2 regions of the Mesorhizobium sp. M1E.F.Ca.ET.045.02.1.1 genome follow, and region 2 is predicted to be linked to the other one. Evidence: predicted binding sites of a transcription regulator. Region 2 holds the regulator's gene; the other holds the start of a gene.
The links. Region 2 encodes HrcA, which represses chaperone genes, less so after heat shock. Its sites were predicted from a motif close to GTTAGCACTCNCNNNNNGNGAGTGCTAAC; they were not measured.

Region 1: EJ070_RS33770 (co-chaperone GroES) is a predicted target of HrcA. The motif match lies at 2,611-2,639, and genes of this name have one in related genera.

What each region holds. Positions count from the first base shown of each region.
Region 1 is NZ_CP034447.1:6,888,265-6,892,680, reverse strand. Features, by position in the region: gene metH (methionine synthase) at 1-2,330, shown strand, start outside; cobalamin riboswitch at 2,405-2,693, shown strand; gene EJ070_RS33770 (co-chaperone GroES) at 2,692-3,009, shown strand; gene groL (chaperonin GroEL) at 3,115-4,416, shown strand, end outside.
Region 2 is NZ_CP034447.1:1,896,603-1,901,018, reverse strand. Features, by position in the region: gene rdgB (RdgB/HAM1 family non-canonical purine NTP pyrophosphatase) at 1-423, opposite strand, end outside; gene EJ070_RS09005 (VOC family protein) at 423-833, opposite strand; gene rph (ribonuclease PH) at 1,072-1,788, opposite strand; gene hrcA (heat-inducible transcriptional repressor HrcA) at 1,923-3,005, shown strand; gene EJ070_RS08985 (hypothetical protein) at 3,043-3,240, shown strand; gene EJ070_RS08980 (sorbosone dehydrogenase family protein) at 3,343-4,416, shown strand, end outside.

The DNA.
Region 1 (4,416 bases), 2.4 Mb from region 2:
CCTATGGCGCTGCGGTGGTCGTCATGGCCTTCGACGAGGACGGCCAGGCCGACACCAGGGCGCGCAAGGTCGAGATCTGCACCCGCGCCTACAAGCTCCTGACTGAACAGGCAGGCTTCCCGCCCGAGGATATCGTCTTCGATCCGAACGTGTTCGCCATCGCCACCGGCATCGATGAACACAACAATTACGGTGTCGATTTCATCGACGCTGCGCGCGAGATCACCGCGACGCTTCCTCATGTCCATATTTCGGGCGGCGTGTCGAACCTCTCCTTTTCGTTCCGCGGCAACGAACCGGTGCGCGAGGCCATGCATGCCGTGTTCCTCTACCACGCCATCCAGGCGGGCATGGACATGGGCATCGTCAATGCCGGGCAGCTTGCCGTCTACGACACCATCGACCCGGAACTGCGCGAAGCCTGCGAGGATGTTGTCAACAACCGTGAGCCAAAGGGCGGCGGCACGGCGACCGAGCGCATGCTGGAACTCGCCGGACGCTTCAAGGGCACGGCGGGCAAGGAGGCGCAGGAACGCGTTCTCGCCTGGCGCGACTGGCCGGTCGAGCAGCGCATTTCGCACGCGCTGGTCAATGGCATCACCGAATTCATCGACGCGGACACGGACGACGCGCGGCGCGCCGCCGAGCGGCCGCTGCATGTCATCGAAGGCCCGCTGATGGCGGGCATGAATGTCGTCGGCGACCTGTTCGGCGCCGGCAAGATGTTCCTGCCGCAAGTGGTGAAGTCGGCCCGCGTGATGAAGCAGGCGGTGGCCGGCCTGCTGCCGCACATGGAGGCGGAGAAGCTGGCGAACGCCGCCAGCGGGATCGACAATGGCGAGCGCCAGACCGCCGGCAAGATCCTGATGGCGACGGTAAAGGGCGATGTCCACGACATCGGCAAGAACATCGTCGGCGTGGTCCTTGCCTGCAACAATTATGAGATCATCGATCTTGGCGTCATGGTGCCTGCGGCGAAGATCCTGCAGACGGCGCGTGAGCTAAAGGTCGACGTCATCGGCCTGTCCGGCCTGATCACGCCCTCGCTCGACGAGATGGCGCATATGGCGGCCGAGATGGAACGTGAAGGCTTCGACATTCCGCTGCTGATCGGCGGTGCGACGACCAGCCGCGTGCATACGGCGGTCAAGATCCATCCGCGCTATGCGAAAGGCCAGACGGTGTATGTCGCCGACGCCAGCCGCGCCGTCGGCGTGGTGTCGGCACTGCTGTCGAACGAGGCCAAGGCCGGCTATGTCGAGAACGTTCGCGCGGAGTACAAGAAGGTTGCCGACGCGCATGCGCGCAGCGAAGCCGACAAGCAGCGGCTGCCGCTCGCCAGGGCGCGGGCCAATGCCCACAAGGTCGACTGGACGGGCTACGAGCCGCCAAAACCGTCCTTCCTTGGCCTAAAGGTCTTCGAAGGCTGGGATCTGGCCGAGCTTGCCCGCTATATCGACTGGACGCCATTCTTCCAAACCTGGGAGTTGAAGGGCCGCTATCCCAAAATCCTCGACGACGAGGACCAGGGGCCGGCGGCACGCCAGCTCTTCGAGGACGCCCAGGCGATGCTGGCGAAGATCATCGCGGAAAAATGGTTTGCGCCCAAGGGCGTGATCGGCTTCTGGCCGGCCAATACCGCCGGCGACGATATCAGACTGTTCACGGATGAGGCCCGCTCGCACGAACTGGCGACATTCTTCACGCTGCGCCAGCAGCTGGCCAAGCACGACGGCAAGGCCAATGTCGCATTGTCGGATTTCGTGGCGCCTGTGGACAGCGGCAAGGCCGACTATGTGGGCGGCTTCATAGTCACCGCGGGCATCGAGGAAGTGACGATCGCCGAGCGCTTCGTGCGGGCCAACGACGACTATTCCTCGATCATGGTCAAGGCGCTGGCCGACCGTTTCGCCGAAGCCTTCGCAGAGCGCATGCACGAGAAGGTGCGCAAGGAGTTCTGGGGTTACGCGCCCGATGAGAACCTGGCCCCGGACGACCTGATCGGCGAACCCTATCGCGGCATCCGCCCGGCACCTGGCTATCCGGCGCAACCCGACCATACGGAAAAGGCGACGCTGTTTCGTCTGCTCGACGGCGAACGCAATGCGGCCGTCAGCCTGACCGAAAGCTTCGCCATGTGGCCCGGCTCCTCCGTCTCCGGCATCTACCTGTCGCATCCCGAAAGCTATTATTTCGGCGTCGCTAAGGTCGAGCGCGATCAGGTCGAGGACTATGCGCGGCGCAAGGCCATGCCGCTGGCGGAGGTCGAGCGCTGGCTTGGGCCGATCCTCAACTATGTGCCGGCGCGCTACGCCGAAGCGGCGGAGTAAGTCCCTATTACCGCCAGTCGTCCTTGCCCCTGACCGATCTCGCATTCCTGTGGACCGGTTTGGGCGATCGATGATTTGATCAGGGTGCTTAAGGTGCACGTTCGTCTCGCGGATGGGATAATTGGGAAGTCGGTGCCGGCGCTGCCCCCGCTACGGCAGCGGCGCTTTTCGTCTCCACAAGGACCACTGGGCCAAGGCCTGGGAAGCTGCCGAGATGGCGGAACTGTTTTTGATTACCCCTATCTCGATTTCCACTATTTTGGGGCGCTCGAGAATTAAGTTTGGCACTTCTATCTAACGAGTGCCAACCGGGCTATATATATGGGCGTGGCCGCTATGCCGGCCTCAGAAAGAAGCTTCCATGAAATTCCGGCCACTCCAAGACCGCGTCGTCATCAGGCGCGCGGAAAGTGACACCAAATCCAAGGGCCGCATCATTGTTCCCGACAATGCCAAGGAAAAGCCGCAGGAAGGCGAAGTCATCGCCGTCGGCCAGGGCGCACGCGACGAAGACGGCGCGCTGGTCGAGCTCAAGGTCAAGGCGGGCCACCTGATCCTGTTCGGCAAATGCTCGGGCACCGAGGTCAAGATCGACGGCGATGACCTTCTGATCATGAAGAAAGCCGACATCATGGGCATCATCTTCAACAAGACCGTGGCTGCCAAGAGGGCAGCCTGACGTGCGCGCCGCGCGTATTCACCGGACGCGCATAGGACGCTCCCGATTCTGAGTCTCCGGGCGACGCCGTCGGCGTCTTGCCGTCCCAACCGAACTGGAAAAATCATGCCCCCCAAGGAAATCAAATTCTCCACCGATGCCCGCGACCGCATGCTGCGCGGCGTCGAGCTTCTCAACAGCGCCGTCAAGGTGACACTAGGCCCCAAGGGCCGCAATGTCGTCATCGACAAGGCCTATGGCGCGCCACGCATCACCAAGGACGGCGTCGCCGTCGCCAAGGAAATCGAGCTTGCCGACAAGTTCGAGAACATGGGCGCGCAAATGGTGCGCGAAGTGGCCTCGAAGACCAACGACCTTGCCGGTGACGGCACAACCACCGCCACGGTGCTGGCCGCATCGATCCTGCGCGAAGGCGCCAAGCTCGTCGCCGCCGGCATGAACCCGATGGACCTGAAGCGTGGCATCGACCAGGCCGTTACCGCGGTGGTCAAGGAAGTCCAGGCGCGGTCCAAGAAGGTCAAATCGGCCGGTGAGATCGCGCAGGTCGGCACCATCGCCGCCAATGGCGATGCCACCGTCGGCGACATGATCGCCAAGGCGATGGACAAGGTCGGCAACGACGGCGTCATCACCGTCGAGGAAGCAAAGACCGCCGAGACCGAACTCGACGTCGTCGAAGGCATGCAGTTCGACCGCGGCTATCTCTCGCCCTATTTCGTCACCAATGCCGAGAAGATGCGCGCCGAGCTGGAGGACGCCTACGTCCTCATCCATGAAAAGAAGCTCGGCAATCTGCAAACGCTGCTGCCGATCCTCGAAGCCGTGGTGCAAAGTGGCAAGCCATTGTTGATCATCGCCGAGGATGTCGAGGGCGAGGCGCTGGCGACGCTCGTCGTCAACAAGCTGCGCGGCGGCCTCAAGGTCGCGGCCGTCAAGGCGCCTGGCTTCGGCGATCGCCGCAAGGCGATGCTGGAAGACATCGCCGTGCTCACCGCCGGCCAGATGATTTCCGAGGATCTCGGCATCAAACTGGAGAACATTGCCATTGACATGCTCGGCCGCGCCAAGCGCGTGCTGATCGAGAAGGACACGACCACGATCATAGACGGCGCCGGCACCAAGGCGACCATTCAGGCGCGCATACAGCAGATCAAAAGTCAGATCGAGGAAACCACTTCCGACTACGACAAGGAAAAGCTGCAGGAGCGACTGGCGAAGCTCGCCGGCGGCGTTGCAGTCATTCGCGTCGGCGGCGCCACCGAGTCCGAAGTCAAGGAAAAGAAGGATCGCATCGACGACGCGCTGAATGCTACGCGTGCCGCTGTGGAAGAAGGCATCGTTGCAGGCGGTGGCGTGGCGCTCTTGCGCGCCAGATCGGCGCTTGCCGGCTTGAATGGCGCCAATGCC
Region 2 (4,416 bases):
TTCGCCGTCCGGAAAGGCGAGGCAGATGACGGCGACGAAGCGGCCGGTGCGTTGCGCCGGCTCGGTCGCGCCGACCTCCTGCAGCGCCACTTCGGTGCGCTGCATGGCCATGCCGAAATCGCGTGTGCCATCCGGCGTCTCGGCCCAGTTGGCGGTGTAGACTCCCGGCGCGCCGTCGAGCGCGTCGACGCAAAGCCCGGAATCGTCGGACAGCGCCGGCAGCCCGGTGGCCTTGGCCGCGGCATATGCCTTGATATAGGCGTTCTCCTCGAAGGTCGTGCCGGTCTCATCCGGTTCCGGCAGGCCATATTCCTTGGCCGATTTCGCCTCGAAGCCGAACGGCGCCATCAGGTCGGCGAATTCGCGCAGCTTGCCTTCGTTATGGCTGGCGACGACGATCTTCTGTCCGTTGAGAGAATGCATCACAGGCCCCAGATCCTTGGCTCGGCGAACTCGATCGAATTGCCTGAAGGGTCGCGGATATAGATCGAATGTCCGCCCTGCGGCCATTCGAAATCGCTTTCGATGGCGATGTTCTTCGCTGCCAGATGCCTGCGCCACTCGACGATCTCACCGGCCGTCGCCGTGAAGCAGAGATGGCCCTCTCCGGCCGTGCCATGCGGCGGCACCCTCAGCCTGGCGTCAGGCGCCGGCGGGATCTTGGTCGCCTCGGCGTTGAAAAGCAGCAACACGCCGTCGCCGCAGCGGAAGAAGACGTGGCGGCCCTCGACCTTGCCCAGCGGCTCCAGGCCGATGATGTCGCGGTAGAATTGCTCGGCAGCCTGCAAATCTGTGACGTAGAGAGCCGATTCCAGGATCGCAGAGGGCGTCACGAGGCACCCCCCTCTGGCCTCGGGCGTTCGTCGTTCGCAAAGCCAAGCAATTGGCTTTGCGTCCGCTTCGCGGACCACTCCTCACCCCCCGCAAGGGGGGAGATTGGCAGCTCCGCCGTCGGCGTCTCAACGGTGAAGATTGGCGAAACCCGAAGTGCCGCCCGATCTCCCCCCTTGCGGGGGAGATGGCCGGCAGGCCAGAGGGGGGTGCGAAGGATCGCCAACCTCATCAATAACCCTAAGCCACCGCCATCTGCTGCAGGCTCACCAGCCGCGAAATGCCTTTCTTGGCCAGCGTCATCAGCGCGGCAAACTGCTCTTCGGAGAAGGGCTCGCCCTCCGCCGTGCCCTGGATCTCGACGATGCCGCCCTTGCCGGTCATGACGAAATTGGCGTCGGTGCCGGCCGAGGAATCTTCGAGATAGTCGAGGTCGATGACCGGCTGGCCGTCGTGGATGCCGCAGGAAATCGCGGCGACATGGTCTCTCAGCACCTTGGAGACGCTGACCATCTGGCGGGCTTCCATCCAGCGCAGGCAGTCGTAGAGCGCCACCCAACCGCCGGTGATCGAGGCCGTGCGGGTGCCGCCATCGGCCTGGATGACGTCGCAGTCGACGGTGATCTGCTGTTCGCCCAGCGCCTGCAGGTCGACCACGGCGCGCAGCGAGCGGCCGATCAGCCGCTGGATCTCCAGCGTGCGGCCGCCCTGCTTGCCGGTCGACGCCTCGCGCCGCATGCGCTCGCCGGTCGAGCGCGGCAGCATGCCGTATTCGGCCGTCACCCAGCCCTTGCCGGAATTGCGCATCCAGGCCGGCACCTTCTCTTCCAGGCTCGCCGTGCACAGCACATGCGTGTCGCCGAACTTCACCAGGCACGAGCCTTCGGCATGCTTGGACACGCCGCGCTCGAAGGAGATGGCGCGCATTTCGTCGGATTGGCGTTTGGAGGGGCGCATCGAGGCTCTTTCTGTTCTTTTCCCGGATTCGTCGGCGGCTTGTAGACGCATGCGGCGCATGGCGCAAAGGAAAATGGGCCGTTGCACCCGCAGCCGCTAGGTCTATATCTTTCGGTTGGAGGTTTTTCGCCGGAATGAACAAGGCAGTGGATCCCGCTTCGCAGCCGCCCGTGCTTCAGTCACTCGACATGCGCTCGCGCGACATCTTCAGGCGGATCGTCGATTCCTATCTGCGCGACGGCGAGCCGGTCGGCTCGCGCAGCCTGTCGCGCATCCTGCCCTCGTCGCTGTCGCCGGCCACCATCCGCAACGTGATGAGCGACCTCGAGCATCTCGGCCTCATCTATGCGCCGCACATCTCGGCCGGCCGCCTGCCGACCCAGACCGGTCTGCGCTTCTTCGTCGACGCCTTCATGGAGCTCGGTGATCTGTCCGACGAGGAGCGCCGCGCCATCGAGGCGCAGGTTCGCGCATCTGGCTCGGGCGCGACGCTGGAGCATATGCTGACCGAGGCCAGCCAGATGCTGTCCGGCATGTCGCGCGGCGCCGGCCTGGTGCTCGCCGCCAAGAACGAGGTGGCGCTGAAGCATATCGAGTTCATCCAGCTCGAACCCACGAAGGCGCTCGCCGTCCTGGTGTCGCAGAACGGCGACGTCGAGAACCGGGTCGTCGACCTGCCGGCCGGCATCACCATCTCGCAGCTGCACGAGGCCTCCAACTTCCTCAACGCCCATATACGCGGCCGCACGCTGGCCGAGGCGCGCATCGAGGTCGCCCGCATCAAGGACGAGACCAGGGCGGCTCTCGACACGCTGTCGCAGGACCTTGTCGAGAAGGGCCTCGCGGTGTGGGCCGGCGCGGAAAGCGGCCTGCCGGCGCGTCTCATCGTGCGCGGCCGCGCCAACCTCCTGGAGAACGTCACCGCCCAGGCCGACCTCGAACTGCTGCGCCATCTGTTCGAGGATCTGGAGACGCAGGACGGGCTGCTGCAGCTTCTCGACCTTGCCGAGGAAGGCCCTGGCGTGCGCATCTTCATCGGCTCGGAGAACAAGCTGTTTTCGCTGTCCGGCTCGTCGCTCGTGGTCGCGCCCTATCGCGACAAGGACGCGCGCGTCGTCGGCGCGCTTGGCGTCATCGGCCCGACTCGGCTCAACTATGCCCGCATCGTGCCGATGGTCGATTATACGGCCCAATTGGTTTCGCGGATGCTGAGGTAGAAGCCCGCAAGCAGGGATCGCCGCAAGGAGGGTGGAAATGGCGCTGGAATCGTTCAAGGCCCAGATCAGCCTGTTGCTCGAGCAGATGGTGAACCAGCCCGAGGACGAGCACGAAGTGCAGGAGCAGCTGCGCGAGAAGCTCAGGGAGATGCGCGCCATGGGCCTGCCGCTGCCGGCCGACCTGGTCGCGCTGGAAAAGCGGCTCGACGACGATCTGGATGTCGAGGAAAGCTGATCTGCCGGCAATTCCCGTCAATCCGCGTGCCCGCGCTTCTATTTCGGGACGCCTGCCCGATATCTGCTGTCTGTTGCGCTTGATCGAATGACGGAGAACGGCATGATACGGATCGCCGGTCTTGCAGGCATGGCCCTGCTTCTGGCTTCTGGCGCCTTCGCGCAGCAGGCCGACCAGCCCTTGCTGACGGGCCGGAAGGCCTTCGGCGACTGGAAGGCCGACCGTCCAGGGGTGCGGCGTCTCATCAAGCCGGACGATCTCCAGCAGCCAAATGTCGCCGAATCCGCGTCGAACGGCGGCGGTCTCACCGATCGCCCGGAGGATGCGAAGCCGATCCTCCCGCCCGGCTTTTCGGCCGAGTTGGTCGCGTCCGGCATCGACAGCCCGCGTGTCGTGCGCGTGGCGCCGAACGGCGATCTCTTCGTCGCCGACAGCAGGGCGAACCAGATCCGCGTCTACCGACTTGCCGAGGGCAGCGCGAAACCCGCCGAGAAAGCAGTCTTCGCCAAGGGGCTGACGCGGCCCTATGGCATCGCCTTCTATCCGCCGGGCGACAAGCCGCAATGGGTCTATGTCGCCAACAGCAACAGCGTCGTGCGCTTTGCCTATCGCGATGGCGATCTCGAAGCCTCCGGCAAGCCGGAAACCGTCGTCACCAAGATCCCGGCCAGTCATCACTGGACGAGGGACATTACCTTCTCGCCCGACGGCAAGACGCTCTATCTGTCGGTCGGCTCGGGCTCCAACATCGCCGAGGACATGGGCGCCAGCCCGAAAGGCGGCGTCGAAGAATGGGCGAGGTCTCAGCCGCTCGGCGCCACCTGGGGCGCGGAGGAAGGCCGCGCCGACGTGCTCGCTTTCGATCCCGACGGCAAGAACCGCCGGATGGTCGCCACCGGCCTGCGCAACTGCTCGGGCATGACCGTGCAGCCGGCGACGGGCGCGCTCTGGTGCGTCGTCAACGAGCGCGACGAGCTCGGCGACAACGTGCCCTTCGAATATGCCACCACCGTCAAGGACGGCGCCTTCTATGGCTGGCCCTGGTACTACATCGGCAACAATGAAGATCCAAACTACAAGGGTGCGCGCCCCGATCTCGCCGGCAAGGTCACCATGCCCGATGTATTGATGCAGGCGCATTCGGCGCCGCTCAACATCGCTTTCTATGAAGGCGGC